Regions from separate parts of the Allomesorhizobium aridi genome, predicted to be linked through region 2. Evidence: predicted binding sites of a transcription regulator. Region 2 holds the regulator's gene; each other region holds the start of a gene.

Region 1 (5,516 bases), 110 kb from region 2:
GCGACGAAATCCTGCTCGCGGTAATTGACCGCCCGGTCGGCGCCGAGCTTCAGGCAGGCCTCGCATTTTTCCGCCGAGCCGGCAGTCGTGATCACATAGGCGCCGAGGGCAGAGGCGAGCTGGATCGCCGTAGTGCCGATGCCCGACGAGCCGCCATGGACGAGCAGCGTTTCGCCGGCCTTCAGGCCGCCGCGCTCGAACACATTGTGCCAGACTGTGAAGAAGGTCTCCGGCAGCGCCGCCGCCTCGGTGAGCGTAAAGCCCTGCGGCACGGGCAGCGCGTTGCTTTCATGCACTTTGGCGTATTCGGCGTAACCGCCCCCCGGTGTCAACGCGCAGACCGCGTCGCCCGGCCGCCAGCGCCTGGCCCCCTGGCCGACCGCGACAACCTCGCCCGACACCTCCAGGCCCGGCAGATCGGATGCGCCCGGCGGCGGCGGATAAGCGCCCTTGCGCTGCTGCACATCGGGACGGTTGACGCCGGCGGCGCGCACGCGAATGAGTATCTCGCCTTCGCCGGGCTCCGGCACGTCGCGCTTTTCGGGCTTCAACACCAAGGGCCCTCCAGGCTGCGAAATCGCCACCGCCGTCATTTTCGCCGGTATCTTGTCTCCGTTAGCCATTCTAGGCATCCTCTTTGGGGTCGGCCCTGCCCGCGGGCGATTGCATCGCCGCCCGCCTGTTATGTAGTCTGGCGGCCAATCAGGCAAATTGGAGATGCGACGATGGCGATCTTCGAGGACGAACCGAAAAAGCCCGCGAACAGGCACGAGATCGGCAAGGATCTTTCGCTGCTGTCCGTCTCGGAGCTTGCCGAACGGATCGGGCTATTGCGCGAAGAGATCGCCCGGCTGGAAGCCGAACTGAACGCCAAGAGCGCGACCAAGAGCGCGGCGGAAGCGCTTTTCAACCGTCGATAGTCGCACCGCCGCCGCCGGAACGCCTCAAAGGGCGGTATGTTCGGGGCTGATTCTCCTCCAGCCGGACCAGCGCATGTTCATGTTCGCCGCCTACCGACCGATCCTCTCGCTCCTGCGCGGCACGGCCTTCCTGCTTGCGGCGTCCGGCCTGCACGGACTGCTTCTGCCGTTGAGAGGCCAGGAGGAAGGGTTTTCGACGGCCGTGCTCGGCCTTTTGGGAACCGCATGGGCGGGCGGCTTCGTCGCCGGCTGCTTCTTTGCGCCGCGCCTTGTGCGGCGCGCCGGCCATGTCCGCGCCTTCGGTGCATTCGCGGCTTCCGGCGCGATCGTCGCATTGCTGACGGGACTGCTCATCAACGAGCCCGCCTGGATCGTGCTGCGCGCCTTCACCGGCTTCACCATGGCCGGCGCCTTCATGGTCATCGAAAGCTGGCTCAACGAGAAGTCCACCAACGAGAACCGCGGCACCGTGTTCGGCCTCTACATGATGGTCACATACGCTTCCATCATGGCCGGGCAGATGATCGTGGCAGCAGGCGACGTGAAATCCGCCTCGCTGTTCATGGTGGCCGGCATCTTCTTTTGCCTGTCGCTCATCCCGACAGCGGTTTCGACCGCCGCAACCCCCAAGCCGCTGCAGGACGTGTCGCTCGATCTGAAGGGGCTTTACGCCAATTCGCCTGTCGCCTCCGTCGCCTGCGTGCTGATCGGCATCGCCAATGGGGCATGGGGCACGCTCGGGGCGGTCTATGGCGCGCGGATCGGCATCTCGACCCCCGAGATCGCGTTGATGATGAGCCTCGTCGTGGTCGCCGGCGCGGCCATGCAATTGCCAGTCGGGCGGGTTTCCGACAAGACCGACCGCCGCTTCGTCCTCGCCGCCGCTTCGCTGGGATCGGCGGTGTTCGCGCTCCTGGTCTTCGTGGCGACGCCGCGCTCGGGCGTCTTCGTCATCGCAATGACGGCCTGCTACGGTGCGCTTGCCTACACGCTCTATTCCCTCGCCGTCGCCCACGCCAACGACCACGCCAGTCCGGAGGATTTTGTCAAGGTCTCGGGTGGCCTGCTGCTGCTCTACGGCTTCGGGACCATGATCGGTCCGGTGATTGGCGCCGTGCTGATGGGCTCGATGCGGCCGGAGAGCCTGTTCCTGGCCACCGCGCTCGCCCATTTCACGCTTGCCGGCTACACCGTGCTTCGCATCGGCCGCCGTGCGCCGGTCCCGGTAGAGGACCGCGAAGCCTTCAAGACGCTGCCTTCCGAGCGCGGTGTGACGCCCGAGGCAGTGCGGCTCGACCCGCGCACGCCGGCCGAACAAGACAGTTGAGATTTGGCGATTATTGCCTCACAAAGAGCGATGATCCTGACAGATGCTTTCGTGGCCATTGCGGATCCCAACCGGCGCCATCTCCTGGAGGAGTTGCGCCGCGGCCCGAAGACCGTCGGGCAATTGGCGTTAGGTCTGCCGGTCTCGAGGCCCGCCGTATCGCAGCACCTGAAGGTCCTGCTCGACGCCGGACTGGTCAATGCCCGTCCCGAGGGCGCGCGCCGCGTCTATGCCGTCAGCGAACACGGTTTCCTCAAGCTCAATATCTGGCTGGATCAGTTCTGGCAGGCTTGAACGCCCGCGGGACGGTTTTCCGCCGCAAAAATCACAGCCCTGTCACCCGCACCGGCAGCGCCTGAATGACAAGATAATAGCCCCGGCGACACGGCGTGCCGCCGGCAAGCTGTCCGCGCCTTATGGGCGCGCTGTCTTCAGCCTTAATGTTTCGTGGGATTTGCCTTCAGTTTCTCAATCTCGTCCTTGAGTGCCAACTTGCGCCGCTTCAGAGTCACGATTTCCAGGTCGTCCACGGAAGGATGGGTCATCGCCTGGTCGAGTTCGCGTTCGATATCGCCGTGTTTCCGCTGCAGCTCTTCAAGATGGTTTGCAAGAGACATGATTGGTTCTCCCTTTCATGGATTTCCTCGGACAATACGCGTCACGGGCGCGTCCACCGCTGGGCGCTCCATGACGGTACGATGACAGTGTGCCACCAGATGGTTTGGATGTCGAATGCGTGTTCGTAGGATTTCCTGAAAGCTCGAAATGTGCTAAGGGCTGCGCGCCGGGCGGCTTGGTCCTCCGGACCCGCCCTGATTGGCGCAACGTGGGCGCCGGAACCCTACAGACGGTACATAATGTCGGACCAGGAACAGACCGAGATTCGTCTTGAGTTTGCGAAGCTGAAGCAGGAACACGCGGACTTCGACGCCGCGATCAACGCCATGATCGCGACCTCCTGTGATCCGCTGCAGATCCAGCGCATGAAGAAAAAGAAGCTGATCCTGAAGGACAGGCTCTCCAAGCTCGAAGACAAGATAATCCCTGATATCATCGCCTGACAGGGCGGCGAGAGGCTGGCGCTGTCCTTGCGGCAGGCGCGGATTTCCGTTATTCGCCACCCTTCAACCGGCCGGGGATCGAGTTTGAGCAGCAGAAGCGCCGACGTAGCGATCATCATGGGCAGCCAATCAGATTGGGCGACCATGTCGCATGCCGCCGAAACGCTCGCAGCGCTCGGCGTCTCCCACGAAAAGCGCATCATCTCGGCGCACCGCACGCCGGAGCGCCTCTACGATTTTGCCCGGGGCGCCAAGGCGGCGGGATTCAAGATCATCATCGCCGGCGCCGGCGGCGCGGCCCACCTGCCCGGCATGACCGCAGCGCTGACGCCACTGCCGGTGTTCGGCGTGCCGGTCGAGATCGAAGGCGCTTTCCGGCCAGGATTCGTTACTGTCCATCGTCCAGATGCCGGCCGGAATTCCTGTTGGCACGCTCGCCATCGGCAAGGCCGGAGCCATCAACGCAGCGCTGCTGGCCGCCGCCGTGCTGGCGCTCGGCGACCCGGAACTCGCAGCCAGGCTCGATGCATGGCGGGCCGCTCAGACGGCGAAGGTGGCCGACGCCCCCACGGACGCATCGTGACGCAAGCCCTCGTAGCAGGCTCGACCATCGGCATCATCGGCGGCGGCCAGCTCGGCCGCATGCTGGCGATGGCGGCGGCCCGGCTCGGCTACCGAACGATTATTCTCGAACCGCAGGCAGACTGCCCGGCCGCGCAGACCGCCAACCGGCAGATCGCTGCCGCCTATGACGATCGCGCCGCACTCGCCGAATTGGCTGCCGCTTGCGACGTGGTCACCTACGAATTCGAGAATGTTCCGGTCGAAGCGGCGAAATTCCTGGCTGCGGCCGTGCCGGTGCACCCGCCGGCCCGCGCGCTTGAAGTCGCCCAGGACCGCCTCGCCGAAAAGACCTTCCTGAACGGCATCGGGATATCCACAGCCGATTTCCGTCCTGTGGATAACGACCGCGACCTGGCGGCGGCGCTGGCGGCGTTCGGCGGCAGCGGAATACTGAAGACACGCCGCATGGGCTATGACGGCAAGGGCCAGCGGGTCTTCCGCGAGTTTGCCGGCGATGTCGCAGGCATTTTCGACGCGATGGGCGGCGTTCCGCTCATTCTGGAGTCGTTCGTTTCATTCGAGCGCGAAATTTCGGTGATCGCGGCGCGGGGCGCCGACGGCGCGTCGGCCGCCTACGATCCGGCGGAAAACATCCACCGCGCCGGCATCCTCCACACCTCCACCGTGCCGGCCTCGATCCGGCCCGACACCGCAAAGGCGGCGGTCGAGGCGGCTTTCGCGATCCTGCGGGCGCTGGATTATGTCGGCGTCATCGGCGTCGAACTTTTCGTGCTGCCCGACGGCAGCATTCTATCCAACGAGATCGCGCCGCGCGTTCACAATTCCGGCCACTGGACCGAGGCCGCGTGCGCCGTCTCGCAGTTCGAGCAGCATATCCGCGCGGTCGCCGGCCTGCCGCTCGGCGACACGCGGCGCCATTCCGACTGCCTGATGGAAAACCTTATCGGCGACGATGTTCTCCGCGCCGAAGCGCTTCTGGCGGAGCCCGACCTTGTCCTGCATCTCTACGGCAAGTCCGAGGTCCGCCCCGGCCGCAAGATGGGTCATTTCACGCGGCTGAAGCCGAGGGGCATTTAGTTGGCTGTGTCGATTATTCCGCACGCACACGCGAAGTGGCGCCGCATGGTTGCTGAGTGGGAAGCGCTCGATCCCGGAACCATGACAAGTCGCAGCGGGCGGTTGACACACGCCAGCCACCTCGTCTATGAGCCAGTCACGAATTTGGGCGCGCTCTTGGGCGCGTCTTTTAGTTAGGCCCGATAAGGCCCCATTCGACAGGCAAGACCATGAAGATCAAAAACTCGCTCAAGGCCCTCAAGGGTCGCCATCGCGACAACCAGCTGGTTCGCCGCAAGGGCCGCGTCTACATCATCAACAAGACCGCGCCGCGCTACAAGGCTCGCCAGGGCTGATCGCGCCTTCACGCGAAATTCAGTTTGACGTTCTGCGGCGCGGGGTTAGATTCCGCGCATGCGGAACTTTTTTGCATTTCTGCCAGCAGTTGCCCTTACGATCGCGCTAGCACCTGCCAGCGCTGCCGAAACGGCGGCTCCTCCCCCCACTGAACCAGTTGCCGTCGCGAAGCCCGAAAACCGCCTCGAAACGCTGTATGGCGAGTTGAAG
Region 2 (5,516 bases):
CACCTCGGTCATGACGTTCCTCCCGCCGGCATCCGTCTCGCGCGGACCGCCGGACAATTTTCAGCTTAGCGAAACGCCGCGGTTTTCGTCAAACCGCGGCGTTGGCGTATTGGTCGAAGGTCAGTTGCAGGCCGGCACCGTGCCGGCGGCGACACCCTGGCAGACCACGTCTTTGGAGACCCAGCCCGCGTCGATGACGACGTTCAAATTGTCCTTGGTGATCGCGATCGGCGTGAGGAACACCGAGTTCATCTCGACGCCGGCGGGGCCGCCGTTGAACTTGACGACGTTCGGGATCGCATCCATGGCCGTGCCGTCGGCGAGCTGCGAGGCGATTTCAGCCGCCGCCTTGCCGAGTTCGCGCGAGTCCTTCCAGACCGAGACGGTCTGCGTGCCGAGCGCGATGCGGTTCAGCGCGGCATGGTCGCCGTCCTGGCCCGACACCGGAACCGCGCCGGCCAGGCCCTGCGCCGACAAGGCAGCGATGGCGCCGCCGGCCGTGCCGTCATTGGAGGCTACGACCGCGTCGATCTTGTTGTCGTTGGCGGTCAGGAACTGCTCCATGTTCTTCTGGGCGTTGGCGGGCAGCCAGCCGTCGGTGTAGGCCTCGCCGACATTCTTGATCTTGCCGGCGTCGATTGCTTCCTTGAGCACTTCCATCTGGCCGGCGAACAGGAAATCGGCGTTCGGATCGGAGCCCGAACCCTTGATGAAGACGTAGTTGCCTTCCGGCTTCACGGCGAACACGCCCTTGGCCTGCAAGCGGCCGACTTCCTTGTTGTCGAAGGTCAGGTAGAAGGCGTCCTTGTTTTCGATCAGGCGATCGTAGCCGACCACCGGAATGCCCTCGGCGACCGCCTTCTCGACGGCCGGCGCAATCGCGCTCGAATCCTGCGCCAGGATGATCAGCGCGTTGGCGCCCTGGCCGATCAGGCTTTCGACATCGGTGAGCTGCTTGCCCGGATTGGACTGGGCATCCGCGGAGATGTACTTGTCGCCGGCTGCTTCGAGCGCCGCCTTGATCGCCGCCTCGTCAGTCTTCCAGCGCTCTTCCTGGAAGTTGGACCAGGATACGCCAATGATCTTGTCCTTCGCCTCGGCCACTGCCGCAAGCGACACGGTCATCGCCACACCCGCCAGAATGGCGGTTGCAAATTTTTTCATGATTACCTCCCTAGTGCGCCCGGAGGCGCATTGAACGTCGTCCGAAGCTCTTTTTTCGAGCCTCGAAAAAAGAATGACGCATGCGGCGACTTCTGTCAATATTGTTGCGGCGCTGTTGACGGACCTTGGCTTGGAAGGGAAGGTCTGCGGCGGCAGCCGCGGGAGGATTGCAGGAAATGTCGGTCGGAATCCGTCACGACGATTTGCGCAGGCGCAACCGCGCAATGGTCATCTCGGCGGTGCGCCGCGCCTTCCAGCCGTCGCGCACCGAGATCGCTCGCGCCACCGGCCTCAGCCACTCCACGATATCGGCGATTTCGTCGGACCTGATCGCCGAGGGCATCCTGGCCGAGACCAAAAGCGGCGAGGCGGTTTCGCTGAAGCGGGGACGGCCGCAGGTAGCACTGGCGCTGAAGCCTGAAGCGGCAGCCGTCGTCACCATCGTCCTGGCGCTGAATTTCCTTTCCGTCGCCGTTGTCGACTATGCCGGCCAGACGGTCACCAGCGAGCAGCGCAAGCTGTCGACGCTGACCTTGCCCGAGGACGAGCTGATAGGCGAATGCCTGGCGATGGTGCGGCGGCGGCTCGGCGCAGCGGGCGGAAGGCGCATCATGCGCATGGTGCTTGCCGTCCAGGGCACGACCGACGCCGGGCGGCGCACCATGCTGTGGTCGCCGATCACCCCGCATTCGGGCATCGGCTTCGCCGATACGCTCGAAGGCGAGTTCGGCATTCCGGTGACGGTCGAGAACGACTGCAACATGATCGCCGAGGCGCTGAAGTGGCGCGATCCCGAGCGCTACCGCGACGATTTCATCGCGATCCTGCTGTCGCACGGCATCGGCATGGGCCTGGTGCTGAAGGGCGAGCTTTTCACCGGCACTCAATCTTCAGGCGGCGAGTTCGGGCACATGATCCACCGTCCCGATGGCGCTCTTTGCCGCTGCGGACGCCGCGGCTGCGTCGAGGCCTATGCCGGCAATTACGCGATCTGGCGGGCCGCCCGTCAATCGAGCGAGGACGAGGAGCCGGTAGCCGACATCAGCGACGCCGACATGAAAGCGCTCGCGGCAACCGCCCGCGCGAAAGAAGGGCCCGAGCGCGAGGCGTTCCGTCGGGCCGGCGAGGCGATCGGCTTCGGCCTAGGCAGCCTGTTCGCGCTCATCGACCCCGCCCCGGTGGCGATGGTCGGCATAGGCGCCGCCGCCTTCGACTTGATCGAGCCGCCTCTGCGCGAGGCGATCGCCAGAACCGCCGGCGGCCAGCATTCAGGCGCGATCTCCTTCGCCGTCGAGCCGGACGAGGTTCCGCTGATCCGCGAAGGCTGCGCCATGCGCGCGCTGACCCTCATCGACCAGGAAATCTTCGCCGCCGGCGCGCCAACGGAAACGCCTGCCAGGAAGACCGAAGTGGCGTAAACGCTATTCCTCGCGGATTGCGTAGCCGGCGCCGCGGATGGTGCGGATGACGTCCGGCATGCGGCCGTTGTTGACCGCCTTGCGCAGCCGCCCGACATGCACGTCGACGGTACGCTCGTCGATATAGATCGTCTCGCCCCACACATTGTCGAGCAATTGCCCGCGCGAGAACACCCGGCCTGGATGCCGCATCATGAATTCCAGCAGCCGGAACTCGGTCGGCCCGAGCTTGACCTCGCTCTTCTTGCGGTAGACCCGGTGCGCCTCGCGGTCGAGAACGATGTCGCCGACCTTGAGCACGCTGGACAGCACCTCGGGCTTTGCCCGCCGCAGCAGCGCCTTGACCCGCGCCATGAATTCCGGCGTCGAGAACGGCTTGACCAGATAGTCGTCGGCGCCGGTGGCGAGCCCCCTGACGCGATCGCTTTCCTCGCCGCGGGCAGTCAGCATGATGATCGGCAGGCGCTCGGTTTCAGGTCGCATTCTTAGCCGGCGGCAGAGCTCGATGCCCGAAAGCGCCGGCAGCATCCAGTCCAGCACCAGAAGGTCCGGCACGTTCTCCTGCAGCCTTATCTCGGCCTCGTCGCCGCGCGGCACGATCTCGACCTGATAGCCTTCGGATTCCAGATTGTAGCGCAGGAGCACGCCCAGCGGCTCCTCGTCTTCGACAACCATGATTTTCGGAGCGATCATAAATGAAATCCCAATGCCGATTTGCTTACTCGGCCGACACCGTCTGCGTGGTCTCGTCGAGCTTCGGCCGGTTCGGCGGCAGTTGCGAACCGGTCATGACGAAATAGGCGTTTTCGGCGATGTTGGTGACATGGTCGCCTATGCGCTCGAGGTTCTTGGCGCAGAACAGGAGATGCGTGCAGGCGGTGATGTTGCGCGGGTCTTCCATCATGTAGGTCAGCAATTCGCGGAACACCGACGTGTATTTGACGTCGATCTTCTCGTCATCGGCGCGCAGCGTCTGCAGCGCCTCCGGTTCGCGCGCGACATATTTGTCGACCACGCCATGAACCTGGGCGAGCACCATCTGGGCCATGGCGTCGATGCTGTGCGAGAGGTCGCGCGGCGTCGCGCTCTGGCCGACAGCGCTGACGCGCTTGGCGATGTTCTTGGCGAGATCGCCTATACGCTCGAGATCGCCTGCCATGCGGATAGCGCCGAGCACGGCGCGCAGATCCTGCGCCATCGGCTGGCGCTTGGCGATCAGCGTGATGGCGCGGTCGTCGAGTTCGCGCTGCCTGGCGTCCATGATGGCGTCGTCGGAGATGACCCGCTGCGCCAGTGCATTGTCGGATGACAGAAGCGCCCTGATCGAAGCGCCGACCATCGCGCCGGCGAGATCGCCCATGTCGCGGATCAGCCGGTCGACATGCCCGAGTTCTTCGTCGAAAGAGGCAACCGTGTGCTCACCCATTCTATCGTCCTCGCCTTGTCACTCAGCCGAACCGGCCGGTGATATAGTCCTGCGTGCGTTTGTCGTCGGGGTTCGTGAACATTTTGTCGGTCGCACCCTCCTCGACCAGATAGCCGAGGTGGAACATGGCGGTGCGCTGCGAAACGCGGGCCGCCTGCTGCATCGAATGGGTGACGATGACAATCGTGTAGTTCTCGCGCAATTCATCGATCAGTTCCTCCACCCTGGCGGTGGCGATCGGGTCGAGTGCCGAGCACGGCTCGTCCATAAGGATCACTTCGGGCGAGACGGCAATTGCGCGCGCGATGCACAGGCGCTGCTGCTGGCCGCCGGATAGCCCGGTGCCGGATTCGAGCAGGCGGTCCTTCACCTCGTTGAACAGGCCGGCCTTCTTCAGGCTGGATTCGACGATGCCATCGAGATCCGTCTTGTTTTTCGCAAGGCCATGGATACGCGGGCCGTAGGCGACGTTCTCGTAGATCGACTTGGGAAACGGGTTGGGCTTCTGGAATACCATGCCGACGCGGGCGCGCAGTTCGACCACGTCGATCTTCGGATCGTAGACGTCCTCGCCGTCGAGCGTGATCTTGCCCGACACCCGCGCGATGTCGATCGTGTCGTTCATGCGGTTCAGACAGCGCAGGAAGGTCGACTTGCCGCAGCCGGACGGGCCGATCAACGCCGTCACCTGGTTTTCGCGAACATCGAGGTCGACATCGAACAGCGCGCGCTTCTCGCCGTAGTGAACATTGACCTTCTCACCCTTCATCTTGATCGGGGGCTCGTTGGTTCTCTGCGCCAGCTTCTGTTCCATTCCGGCTTCGGTCATGATGTTCATATCCTCTGCTCCCCTTACCAGCGCCGCTCGAAGCGCTTGCGCAGGATCACCGCGATGGCGTTCATGATGACCAGAAACGCCAGCAAAATCAAAATTGCCGCCGAGGTCTTCTGCTGAAAGCCGGGTTCGGGGAAATCCGCCCACATGAAAATCTGAACCGGCAGGATGGTCGCCGGGTCGGTGAAGCCGCCGGGAATGTCGACGATGAAGGCAACCATGCCGATCATCAGCAGCGGCGCGGTCTCGCCCAGCGCATGCGCCATCCCCAATATAGTGCCGGTCATGATGCCGGGCATCGCCAGCGGCAGCACGTGATGGAACACGGTCTGCACCTTGGATGCGCCGATGCCGAGCGCCGCCTCCCGGATCGACGGCGGCACGGCGCGCAGCGAGGCGCGCGAGGCGATGATGATGATCGGCAAGGTCATCAGCGCCAGCACCATGCCGCCGACCACCGGCGCGGAGCGCGGCAGGCCGAAGAAATTCAGGAACACGGCAAGGCCGAGCAGACCGAAGACGATCGACGGCACCGCAGCCAGGTTGTTGATGTTGACCTCGATGATCGTCGTCAGCCGGTTCTTGGGCGCGAACTCCTCGAGATAGATCGCCGCCGAAACGCCGATCGGGAAGGCGATGGCGAGCGTCACGATCATTGTCAGGAACGATCCGA
Region 3 (5,516 bases), 100 kb from region 2:
TCTGGAACAGCTCTATCGCGCCAGGCGGGGAGAGGAAATCTATCGCTTTACCGCCGAAATTGCCAACCAGGGCATACCCGATCCCTCGACGTTTATCGAGGAAGAGAAGGCTGGAGCACTGGCGTTCGATCGTCTTCTTGGGTTGCTTGACTCCACGGATGCCCCGACCGCCTTCGTGGTCCTGCCCATCGGCATACTCACGGGCGAAACCGGCATACTGCCGCGGCTGCGCGCCCGCGGCTGCACCGTGACGCCTATCGTCTGATGCACGGTAGCGGCCTCCTCTCCCCTGTTGCGAGGGGGAGAGGAAATCACGGGCTCGGCGTTCAGTTCACCGCTTCGATGTTGCCGAGGCGGATGAAGAGGGTTTCGCCGGACGAATCGTCGGCGCCGTCATTATCGGTGACGACGAAGGCTTCGCCGCCGGCGTCGATGGTGAAACCCTCGACCTTGTCTGCGACATAGCCGTTGGCGGCTGACTTCAGATCGTCGATCAGGTCGCGAACCAGCGTCTTTTCGACTAACGGCAATTCGCCGCCGAGTGCGGCCGGCTTGAAGGCGTCGAGCGCCACGCTGTAGACGCGCTTCACCTTGGCATCTGCGCCGATCAGATTGTCACGCTCGACGATATAGAGCTTGCCGTTGTGGGCGGTGATTTCCGACAGGCCGATCCAGCCCGCGCCGGCAGCTTCGAGCGGATAGCGCACGGCCGACCATTCCTTCGCCTTCGGCTTGTAGGCGAGAAGCTTGACATGGCCCTTGGGATCGTCCTTCCACTCGCGCTGCATGGCCATCACAAGCATGAGGTCGTCGCCTTCGCCGATGGTGGTGATGCCCTCCAGCCCGAAGCGGATTTCATGAGCCAGAAGTTCCGCCGGAAAGGCGATCTCCTGCTTGATCTCGCCCTTGTCGTTGACGCGGATGATGCCGTGCGGGGTCAGCTTGTCCGAATTGCCCTCCGATGCCAGCCAGAAGCCGCCCTCGCTATCCGGCGCGATGCCTTCGAGATCGAGCTTTTGGGCCGGCGAGCCGTCGCGCGTGACGATCGTCTTTGCGGTGATCAGCGCCGGCGTTTGCGTCGTGTCGACGGTGAAAATCGAAGGCGCGGAGCGATAGACCGAGTCCGACACGGCATAGAGCTTGCCGGCATCCTTCGGATCGGCGGCGAGCCCCGAAAGCGCGCCCCAGCCGAGCGGCGTGCCGTCATCGGTCAGCGACGCCGTGATCTGCGGATATGCCGCCGCACCCTCGGCGCGCTCGTAGATCATGACATGCGAGCGGGCGAGGCCGTCTTCGACAAGGTCGGTCTCGTTAGCCGTGACCAGGAGGTTGCGCGAGGGGATGGCAACCAGGCCTTCCGGGCCGACGCCGGAAGGCAGAAGCTGGAGAAGTTCCGGGGCTGCACCCGCGTCCTTGTAGACGCCGATCAGCGAGGCGCGTTCGAGCGCCACGAAGAACAGCTGCTCGTCGCCGAATTTGGCGGCTTCCAGGCCTTCCGGCTCGACGCCCTTCTTGTTGCGGGCCTCCGGATAGTGGCCGACATTGGCTGCGGCGTGGTCGAGGGCGTTGCCGGCCTCGAACAGCACCTTGCCGGCCTTGTCGAAGATGGTGAAGCCGCGCGAACCGCCCTTGTAGTCCCCCTCATTGGCGATGACGAGGCGATCGTTATCGAGCCATTTCACCGCATCGGGTTCCCGCGCGACGTCTTCCATCTTGCCGGTGAAGTTCAGCGCACCGTCCTTTTTCGTGTCGATGTTTTCGAGCGAGGTGGCACCCGCCGAGAAATGCGTGGTGACCTGGCCTGTCGCGGCGTCGACGATGGCGATGTGGTTGTTTTCCTGCAGCGTTACCGCGATCTCGCCCGCTTCGTTGAAGGCGACGAATTCCGGTTCCGGATCGTCGCCGGCCACTTCGGCGAGGCCGGTCAACGTCACGGTCTTCATCGTTGCGCAGTCGGGCAGGCCGGCCGAGAGCGTGAATATCTTCAGGTCGCCGGCCGGCAATTGCGGGATCTCGCCATCGTTCAGCTCTTCGTCACGCTCGTTCTCGATGGCGACTGCCAGGAATTTCCCGTCCTTGCTCAATGCAAGCGAATCCGGCTGGCCGCCGAGATCGCAAGTGCTCTCGATGGTTTTCGAGGCGAGGTCGATGACGGCAAGGTTCCCGGAGGGGGCGGCCTTGCTTTCCGACGTGCTGATGCCGGCCAGCACTTTGACTCCGGAAACAACGACCGAGGTCGGTTCGCCGTCGATCTTCACCGTGCCGGCGGCTTTCGGAGCTTTCGGGTCAGTGATGTCGATGAAGCCGACGGCTCCAAACGGGCTGTCGGAATAAACCAGCGTCATGCCGTCCTCGCTCGCTGCGATGATTTCGGAGGAGGTCGGCTTGGTCCGGTCGGCGTCGGCCGGTAGATTGTCGGCGACGGCGAAGGTGGCGATCCGGTTGAACATCATCTCGGCATGGGCAGGCATCGCGACGGACGCCGCGAATGCGGCGGTCAGGGCGAAAAGGCGGGAATGGCGGGGCATCGAAGACCTCTCCTGTTCGATAGGGTGCGGTCTTGCTTTGAGCGCCTGATATTTCAGCGGGATGACGCTTTCGCGACGGTTCCACGACAGCCGCGGCTCCGGCGAAGATTTCTTGCCCCGGGCCGGAAACAGCGTTATATACGCCCCGAATTCCCATTTCCGGTGGTCTGACCACCGCCCGCGCACGGGACGCGGGCGAACGAGAGGATATTATCTGATGGCCAATACGCTTTTGATGCCCAAGGCGACCGCAGTCTGGCTGGTCGACAATACTGCGCTCTCCTTCGAGCAGATCGCGCAGTTCTGCGGCCTGCATCCGCTCGAGGTGAAGGCAATCGCCGATGGCGAATCGGCGCAGGGGATCAAGGGCATGGATCCGATCATGACCGGCCAGCTCAGCCGCGAGGAGATTGCCAAGGCCGTCGCCGATCCGAACCACCGGCTGAAGCTGCTCGACCCGAAGGTGCGCGTGCCGGAATCGAAGCGCAAGGGCCCGCGCTACACGCCGCTGTCCAAGCGCCAGGATCGCCCCAACGCAATCCTCTGGCTGGTGCGCAACCATCCCGAATTGAAGGACGCGCAGATTTCGCGGCTGGTTGGCACGACCAAGTCGACCATCGACCAGATCCGTGAACGCAAGCACTGGAACTCGGCCAGCCTGGTGCCAATGGACCCGGTGACGCTCGGCCTCTGCTCGCAGATCGACCTGGACATCGAGGTGCAGCGCGCCTCGCACGGCAAGCAGCCGGCGGCTCCGACCGGCGACACGCTGCTGCCGGCCTCGATGACCGAGCGGCTGACGCCCGAGACCGAGAAGCCGAAGGACGAGGACAAGGAACTCGACGCCAACGCCGTGTTCGCGAAGCTGACGGCGCTGAAGTCGAAGGACAAAGAGGAAGACGAGTAGTTTCGTCTCCTTTTTCCAGGAGAAGTTTGCCAAAACCGCCTGTCCACGTGCCTCCTCCACCACGCTTTCGCGTGGGCCCTCCACCGCCGAGGGCGATGGAGGGGCCTGTGCAAGGAGATAGAGGCCGACGGGGTCTCCTCTGTCTTAAAACATCTCCGCCAGCGGCGCCTGTCTGGTGTGGCCGGCGGGGAAGGGCCTGAACGGCAGTTCGCCGAGCGACTTCTCGGCGAAGAGCGCGGCGCGGATATCCTCCGGGTCGGCGCGCATCAGGAAGCAGATCATGCCCATCGCCAGCGCCTGCGAGGGCGGCGTGTCGGTGAGGCCGGTTTCAGGCGACAGGCTGTCGCCGGGGAGCATCGCAGCCAGCTGGTGCGCCAAAGCGACAAGGCGGTCCAGGGCGACTTGGCATTCGGGGCTGAATTCGATCTCGGGTTTTGTCTTCCGGGTCATGCGCTTCTTCTCGAAGCCGGGGTGTGGGAAGCGGCGCATGGCAGCGACGCCTAATCAATTTAATTTAGTGACGCGCTGCCATGCGCCGCCGGCGTTTTCTCCCCTTGCCGCTCCCGGCCCATGCCCTGTCCCGGTATTCTGGGACAAGGAGCGGGCGCACAGGTTCGACCCGGGGCCGGAGCGCCCCGCACGACCATGCGGGGAACATCTCCGGCGCCACACTTGCCTGGATGCCGGTCGTGCACACCCGTTCCCACCAGCAAGCTGCGGGATGGAGTATGCGGGCATCAGGGGAGGGTGTGGAAAAAAGCGAGCGCGAAAAAAGCGAAGAAATCGTGCAAGACGTTGATTTCAGGGCGTTAAAAATTTTGTGGGAGCGGGAATTTGTTCCCTGGCAAGCGCCTCTCACGACCGATCGGCACGGATCGGGCCGTTGCTGGTTCTGAACCGCCGTACCCTTGCGGCAGTGCTTCGGCGGTCCAGAATCGAACAGCAAGGTCCGCGCCGTCGCCCTCCTGCATAGTCTCAGCTGTCCCGACCGTCACGGCATGGGTCCTCGGCACGCGGTAAATCACGAGCGCTACGAAGAAGAAGGGCCGCACCAATCGCCGTCCTGCATTTCGGCTGGCGTCCGAAAAGTCACGGCATGGGTCGCAATCAAGTCTGCGCCGCCCGGTCGCCGGATTCTCCGCCGCGCTCCATGGTGCGGTAGAAATCGGTCAGCGTCTTGCCGCGCTCGGGCTTGAAGGTGCGGTCGGCGGGGTTCACCGTGGCGATCCGGTCGATGCGGAAAGCGCGAAAATCGTTGCGCATCTCGCACCACGCGACAAGCGTCCAGACCTTGCCCCAGAACCACAGGCCAAGTGGGCGCACGTCGCGCACCGAGCCGCGCCCGGCCTCGTCGTGGTAGTCGAGCGTAAGCACCTGGCGCTTTTCGACTGCTCGCTCGATCAGATCGATGTTCACGCGGTCGGCATCGCTGACCACCCACATCGGCGTATGGATCTCGGTACGGGCGATGCGGTCCTTCTCGGCGTCGGGCAGGACCGCGCCGATCTTGACCAGCGCCTCGTCGGCGGCGCGCGCCATGGCCGCGCCGCCAAAGGCCCTGACCATGCGGGCGCCGGCGACCAGGGCAACGATTTCATCGCGTGTGAACATCAGCGGTGGAAGGTCGAAACCCTCTCTCATAATGTAGCCGACACCGGCTTCGCCATCGATAGGGACACCGGTCGACTGAAGGTCGGCGATATCGCGGTAGATCGTTCGCTCGGAAACCTCCAGCCATTGGCCGAGCTTCTGCGCAGTGACGAGCCGGCCACCGCGAAAGTGCTGGACGATCTGGAAAAGTCTGTCTGCGCGCCGCATGTGCTAACCTGCCAATCCGCAGTCCTTCATCTATCACCTACTTCACGAACAAGCCAAAACTGTTGCCGTCCGGGTCGAGGCAGTATGCGAAACGCCCGGCGGGAATCTCGATGACCGGCGAAACGATCCGGCCGCCATTTCCGGTCACGCGCTCCATTGCCGCTTCGATCGGCGCAGCGACTGAAAGATGGATGGTCGGGCCTGTTCCAGCAGCCGCGGGCTTGCCTGGATATACGTGGCCGGCGACCGAGTCCCGATCCCTG
Region 4 (5,516 bases), 1.1 Mb from region 2:
GCCAAGCCCAACGACGACGTCATCGTAATGCTCGGCGACGGCAGCTACATGATGATGAATTCCGAGATCGCGACCTCGGTTATGCTAGGCAAGAAGTTGACCATTGTGGTGCTCGACAACCGAGGCTTCGGTTGCATCAACCGCCTGCAGATGGCGACAGGCGGGGCGAACTTCAACAATCTGCTGAAGGACGCTAAACACGAGGTGCTGCCCGAAATCGACTTCGCCGCGCACGCCGCCTCGATGGGCGCGGTTGCCAGGAAAGTCGCCTCGATCGCCGAGCTGGAACGGGCGCTGAAAGAGGCGGAAGCCGATACGAAGACCTCGGTGATCGTCATCGACACGGACCCGCTGATCTCGACGGATGCCGGCGGTCACTGGTGGGACGTGGCGGTGCCGGAGGTCAGCAGCCGCAAGGAAGTCAACGCGGCGCGCAAGGACTATGAGCAGAAGCGCAAAATGCAGCATCTGGTGAATTGAGCTTGCCCCTCACCCTTACCCGTCCCCGTTATCCTTCGACAAGCTCAGGACGGGGAGAGGGGACGTCAACGCCGCGGCAATCTCCTCCTCTCCCCCCTTGCGGGGAGAGGGATGCCGCCCTTCGACAGGCTCAGGAGGCAGGTGACGGGCAGCGCTGCCAATGGAAAGAAACCGGAGAAAAAACTTGAAAGCCAAACTTGGCATGTCTCCCATCGCGTGGTGGAACGATGATCTGGCCGAACTCAGCGATGACGTGTCGCTGGAGGAGTGCCTGCGGCAGTCGCGGTCGGCGGGCTTCACCGGCATGGAAATGGGACGCCGCTTTCCCAACGATCCGAAGGTCATGCTGCCGATCTTGAGAGAGGCCGACGTGACCCTTTGCGGCGGCTGGTTCTCCGGCACGCTGGTCATTGAGGACATTGCTGCAAACAGGGACCGCATCCAGCCGATGATCGACCTGTTCAAGGCCGTCAACGCGCCCTGCATCGTCTATGGCGAGGTCGGCCGTTCCATCCAGGGCGACCGGACAAAACCCCTCGCCACCAAGCCGAAGCTCGCCGACGACGAGATGAAGGCGTATGCCAAAAAGATCACCGAGTTCGGCGAATGGTGCGCCGATCAGGGCATGCCGCTCTCATACCACCACCATATGGCGGCTGTGGTCGAGACCGAACCCGAACTCGACGCCTTCATGAAATATTCGGGCGCCGGCATTCCTTTGCTCCTCGATGCGGGTCACCTGGCCTTTGCCGGAGGCGACGTACTGCGGGCTATCGACAACCACCACAACCGCATCAACCATGTGCATGTGAAGGATGTGCGCATGGACGTGATCAACCGGCTCGACCGCACCAGGCAATCTTTCCTCGACGCGGTGGCCCTTGGCGCCTTCACCGTGCCCGGGGATGGCTCGCTCGATTTCGGCGCAATCGTGAAAAAGTTTGCGGACTATGGCTATGAAGGCTGGTTCGTGGTCGAGGCCGAGCAGGACCCGAAGAAGAATCCGCCACTCAGGATGGCGCAAGTCGGCTACAAGGAGTTGATGCGGGTCATGACGGCGGCCGGCTATACAGTTGAGACACAGGGCTTTCCGAATGCTTGATTCCTGCACTCCCGACGATGGTTTGGCCTGATGGCGGGCGAGGACCACCCGTTCCTGCGGCCACTGTGGCGCCGGGTCGCGCTCGTCGCCTTCTGCGTGGCTTGGGCTATATTCGAGATATTCTACGGCCAGTCGTTCTGGGCGATGATCGCCATCGGCATGGCCGGCTACGGCGCGTGGATTTTCCTGATCGCCTACAAGCCCGGCCCCGGGAAGGAAAAGGAGTAAGCCATGCCGAAACTGCTGGTGAAACCGGAAAAAGGAACCGGCCGCGTCTCCCATGTAACGCCCGCAAGCGCCGGCTGGACCTATGTCGGCTTCGATCTCCATCGGCTGAAGCCGGGCGAGACGGTGTTGGCTGCGACCGGGGATCGCGAAGCATGCCTGGTGTTCGTCACCGGCAAGGGCAGGGCCAAGGCGGGACCGGAGGATTTTGGCCTGCTCGGCGAGCGCATGTCGCCCTTCGAGGGCAAGCCGTGGTCGCTCTACGTGCCGCAAGGCTCCGACTGGTCGGTTACCGCCGAGACCGATCTCGAACTCGCGGTCTGCTCGGCGCCGGGCCTGGGCGGCGGCCTCGGGGCACGTGCCATTGCGCCGGAACAGCTCGGACGGGAAGTGCGGGGCAAGGGCACCAACACGCGCTACGTCACCAATATCCTGCCGGAAAACGAAGCGGCGGATTCGCTTCTGGTGGTCGAGGTCATCACGCCCGGCGGCCACACGTCAAGCTATCCGCCGCACAAGCACGATCGTGACGACCTGCCGAGGGAATCATATCTCGAGGAGACCTATTACCACCGGCTGAACCCGCCGCAGGGTTTTGCATTCCAGCGGGTCTATACGGACGATCGGTCGCTGGACGAAACAATGGCGGTCGAGGACGGCGACGTGGTGCTGGTGCCGAAGGGCTATCATCCCTGTGCCGCCTGCCATGGCTACGATCTTTATTATCTCAATGTCATGGCCGGGCCGAAGCGAACCTGGAAATTCTACAACGCGCCCGAGCATGAGTGGCTGCTGAAGGCCTGACGCCGACAGGTCTCATGGTCGCTGACTAATGACTTTGCCGGGGGCATCTGCTATCAGCCGGCATCTGTCCTGCTTCGTCAATCCGTCATGCAAATCGCCTATGGCATCGAGGCCGGCGAGGATATTCGATGCGTTACGCGATCTATTTCACACCTGAACAGAACGACCCGCTGACGCGGCTCGCCGCCGATTGGCTGGGCCGCGACCCGTTCACGGGTGCTGCGACCAAACCGCCGGCAAGCACCGTTCTTTCTCCGGCGGAGATCGCCTTCCACACTGCATCGGCACGCCGCTACGGCTTCCACGCGACGCTGAAAGCGCCTTTCCGTCTCGCCGAAGGCGAAAGCCAAGCCGATCTCGAGGCGGCGATGGCGGAATTCGCGCGAGCGACCGCGCCGGTCGTCATTCCGCGTCTCGTGATCAAGCAGATGGACGGATTTTTCGCGCTGGTTCCGGGCGAGGAAAACCCTGGGCTCCAGCGTTTCGCTGACGACGTGGTCACCAGCTTCGACCGCTTCCGGGCGCCGTTGAGCGAGACCGATATCGAGCGCCGCAATCCGGACGCGCTGAGCCCCGCCGAGTTCCGCAATCTGTACCAGTGGGGCTATCCTTACGTGTTCGACGCCTTCCGTTTCCACATGACGCTGACCGGGCGCGTGGCCGAAAACGACAGCGCACGGGTCCGCCGGGCGGTCGACGAGGTGTTTCGGGCGGCCATTGCCCGCCCCGTGACGGTTGCGGGCCTGGCGCTGTTTGTCGAGCGCGAGCCCGGCGCTCCGTTCATGGTACAATCCTATTACGCGCTCGATGCGCGGCGTGACAGAAAGACTGCCTGACATGACTTCCGAAACTATCCTGACCAATGCTCGCATCGTGCTTGCCGACGAGATGATCGACGGCACGCTCGTCATGTGCGACGGCAAGATCGCCGACATCGCCCCGGGCGCGACCCGAACCGGCGAGGATATGCAGGGCGATTTCGTCATTCCCGGCCTTGTCGAACTCCATACCGACCACCTGGAAGGTCACTATGCGCCGCGCCCGAAAGTGCGCTGGAACCCGATAGCCTCCGTTCTGGCCCACGATGCGCAGGTGGCGACCGCCGGCATAACGACGGTGTTCGATGCGCTGCGCGTCGGCATGGACCAGGATGGCGAGCTCACGATCGAGGACATGCGCAAGCTGGCCGATGCCATCGAAGACAGTTCCCGGCAGGGCCGGCTGCGCGCCGATCATTTCATTCACCTGCGCTGCGAGGTTTCGGCTGCGGATTGCCTGGAGGGCTTTGCCTATTTCGACGGCGATAACCGAGTCAGGCTGGCATCGCTGATGGACCATGCGCCCGGACAACGCCAGTTCGCCCGTCTCGAAGCCTATGCAATCTACTACATGGGCAAGCTGAAGATGAACGAGGAGCAGTTTCGCGAATTCTGCGAAAGGCGGATGGCGGAATCGGCGCTGAATTCACCCGCCAACCGCAGCGCCATCGCTGCCGCCTGCAACCAGCGCGGCATCGTGCTGGCAAGCCATGACGACGCCACGATCGCCCATGTCGACGAGGCCGTGACGCAAGGAATTCGCGTGGCGGAATTCCCGACCACGGCGGAGGCCGCGAAAGCCTCCAAGCAGGCCGGACTCGGCGTGCTGATGGGCGCGCCGAACGTCATGCGCGGCGGCTCGCATTCGGGCAATGTCTCGGCGCGCACGCTTGCCGAGGAAGGTCTGCTCGACATTCTGTCGTCCGATTATATCCCGTTCAGCCTGATCCAGTCGGCCTTCTTCCTCGGCGAGGTCGTCGAGGGCATCTCGCTGCCGCAGGCCGTCGCGATGGTTTCAAAAACGCCGGCGGAAGCCGTCGGCCTGACCGACCGCGGCGTGATCGAGCCGGGCCGCCGCGCCGATCTGGTGCGCGTGCGCGTCGACGAGCATGTACCGGTCGTGCGCACCGTCTGGCGTGAAGGAGGCCGTGTCGCATGATGGTTTCCGCACTCATAGAACGCGAGCAGGCGCGCGCCGAATTCCCCATCCGCAATGGCGTGTTCATCGTCGTCGTCGGACCGAGCGGCGCCGGCAAGGACACAGTGATCGGTTATGCGGCCGAGCGCCTGTCGCCGGAGGAGGGCGTGGATTTCGTACGTCGTGTCATCACCCGCCCCTGCGACGGGTCGAGCGAGATCCATGATACGCTGGCCGACGCCGCATTCGACGAGGCAGAGGCGTCGGGCGCATTCGCGCTGACCTGGCAGGCGCACGGGCTGAAATACGGTCTTCCGGCCAATGTCGACGAAGCCATCGCCAATGGACATGTGGCGATCGCCAACGGCTCGCGCGGCGTCATCCCCACGCTGCGGGAACGCTATGCCAATGTCGCCGTGGTGGAGATCACCGCCAGCCCCGAAATTCTTGCAGAGCGGCTTGCCTCGCGAGGGCGCGAATCGCGCGGCGAGGTTCTGGTGCGGCTGGCGCGCGCCGCCGCGGTCAAGCTTGCCGGGCCGGGCGTGGTTTCCATCGACAATAGCGGCCCGCGCGAGATCGCCGGCGAACGCTTCATGGCCATCGTGCGCAAGGCCATCGCGCATTCGGACGTGTCCGGCGCAGTCTGACGCTCAAGCAGGCTCACCCGATCCGGGACAGGTGATTGTCCCAGGCATATTCCTCGGCCGATTGTGAATCGCCATTGGGGTCGACGATCTCGCCGGCGCCGGTGGTGGCGAGGAAGCCGCTCCGGTCGGGCGCGATGCCGCAGACCTCGGCGAGCCGGCTCGTAGAGACAATGCGCCCGGCGGCCGCTTCGATGATCACCAGCGCGTTGCCCTGCGGCGAGGAAACCGCGATCGTTCCGGCCTCGGCATTGGCGGCGACCGAGCCGACATAGTTGCGCAAGCCAGCCAGCACGTCTTGCGGC

Evidence for each region. Region 2 encodes PhoB, which activates phosphate uptake and scavenging genes when phosphate is short. Its sites were predicted from a motif close to TGTCATNNANCTGTCAT; they were not measured.
Region 1: ACG873_RS22055 (YdcH family protein) is a predicted target of PhoB. The motif match lies at 2,935-2,951, and genes of this name have one in related genera.
Region 3: ACG873_RS22025 (esterase-like activity of phytase family protein) is a predicted target of PhoB. The motif match lies at 2,601-2,617, and genes of this name have one in related genera.
Region 4: ACG873_RS26700 (DUF1045 domain-containing protein) is a predicted target of PhoB. The motif match lies at 2,684-2,700, and genes of this name have one in related genera.

Annotation. Positions count from the first base shown of each region.
Region 1 is NZ_CP171729.1:4,049,649-4,055,164, forward strand. Features, by position in the region: gene ACG873_RS22035 (NAD(P)H-quinone oxidoreductase) at 1-623, opposite strand, end outside; gene ACG873_RS22040 (DUF1192 domain-containing protein) at 726-920, shown strand; gene ACG873_RS22045 (MFS transporter) at 1,000-2,247, shown strand; gene ACG873_RS22050 (ArsR/SmtB family transcription factor) at 2,278-2,541, shown strand; gene ACG873_RS22055 (YdcH family protein) at 2,685-2,864, opposite strand; gene ACG873_RS22060 (YdcH family protein) at 3,105-3,308, shown strand; partial or broken gene purE (5-(carboxyamino)imidazole ribonucleotide mutase) at 3,426-3,891, shown strand; gene ACG873_RS22070 (5-(carboxyamino)imidazole ribonucleotide synthase) at 3,837-4,970, shown strand; gene ykgO (type B 50S ribosomal protein L36) at 5,180-5,305, shown strand; gene ACG873_RS22080 (tetratricopeptide repeat protein) at 5,364-5,516, shown strand, end outside.
Region 2 is NZ_CP171729.1:3,939,011-3,944,526, forward strand. Features, by position in the region: gene ACG873_RS21425 (sugar ABC transporter permease) at 1-12, opposite strand, end outside; gene xylF (D-xylose ABC transporter substrate-binding protein) at 121-1,164, opposite strand; gene ACG873_RS21435 (ROK family protein) at 1,341-2,582, shown strand; gene phoB (phosphate regulon transcriptional regulator PhoB) at 2,586-3,275, opposite strand; gene phoU (phosphate signaling complex protein PhoU) at 3,301-4,008, opposite strand; gene pstB (phosphate ABC transporter ATP-binding protein PstB) at 4,031-4,846, opposite strand; gene pstA (phosphate ABC transporter permease PstA) at 4,861-5,516, opposite strand, start outside.
Region 3 is NZ_CP171729.1:4,043,050-4,048,565, reverse strand. Features, by position in the region: gene ACG873_RS22030 (hypothetical protein) at 1-265, shown strand, start outside; gene ACG873_RS22025 (esterase-like activity of phytase family protein) at 327-2,528, opposite strand; gene ACG873_RS22020 (DUF1013 domain-containing protein) at 2,746-3,435, shown strand; gene ACG873_RS22015 (hypothetical protein) at 3,580-3,924, opposite strand; gene ACG873_RS22010 (helix-turn-helix transcriptional regulator) at 4,543-5,253, opposite strand; gene ACG873_RS22005 (VOC family protein) at 5,291-5,516, opposite strand, start outside.
Region 4 is NZ_CP171729.1:5,010,390-5,015,905, forward strand. Features, by position in the region: gene iolD (3D-(3,5/4)-trihydroxycyclohexane-1,2-dione acylhydrolase (decyclizing)) at 1-480, shown strand, start outside; gene iolE (myo-inosose-2 dehydratase) at 665-1,582, shown strand; gene ACG873_RS26690 (DUF3329 domain-containing protein) at 1,613-1,810, shown strand; gene iolB (5-deoxy-glucuronate isomerase) at 1,814-2,611, shown strand; gene ACG873_RS26700 (DUF1045 domain-containing protein) at 2,740-3,447, shown strand; gene ACG873_RS26705 (alpha-D-ribose 1-methylphosphonate 5-triphosphate diphosphatase) at 3,449-4,588, shown strand; gene phnN (phosphonate metabolism protein/1,5-bisphosphokinase (PRPP-forming) PhnN) at 4,585-5,214, shown strand; gene ACG873_RS26715 (DUF1513 domain-containing protein) at 5,228-5,516, opposite strand, start outside.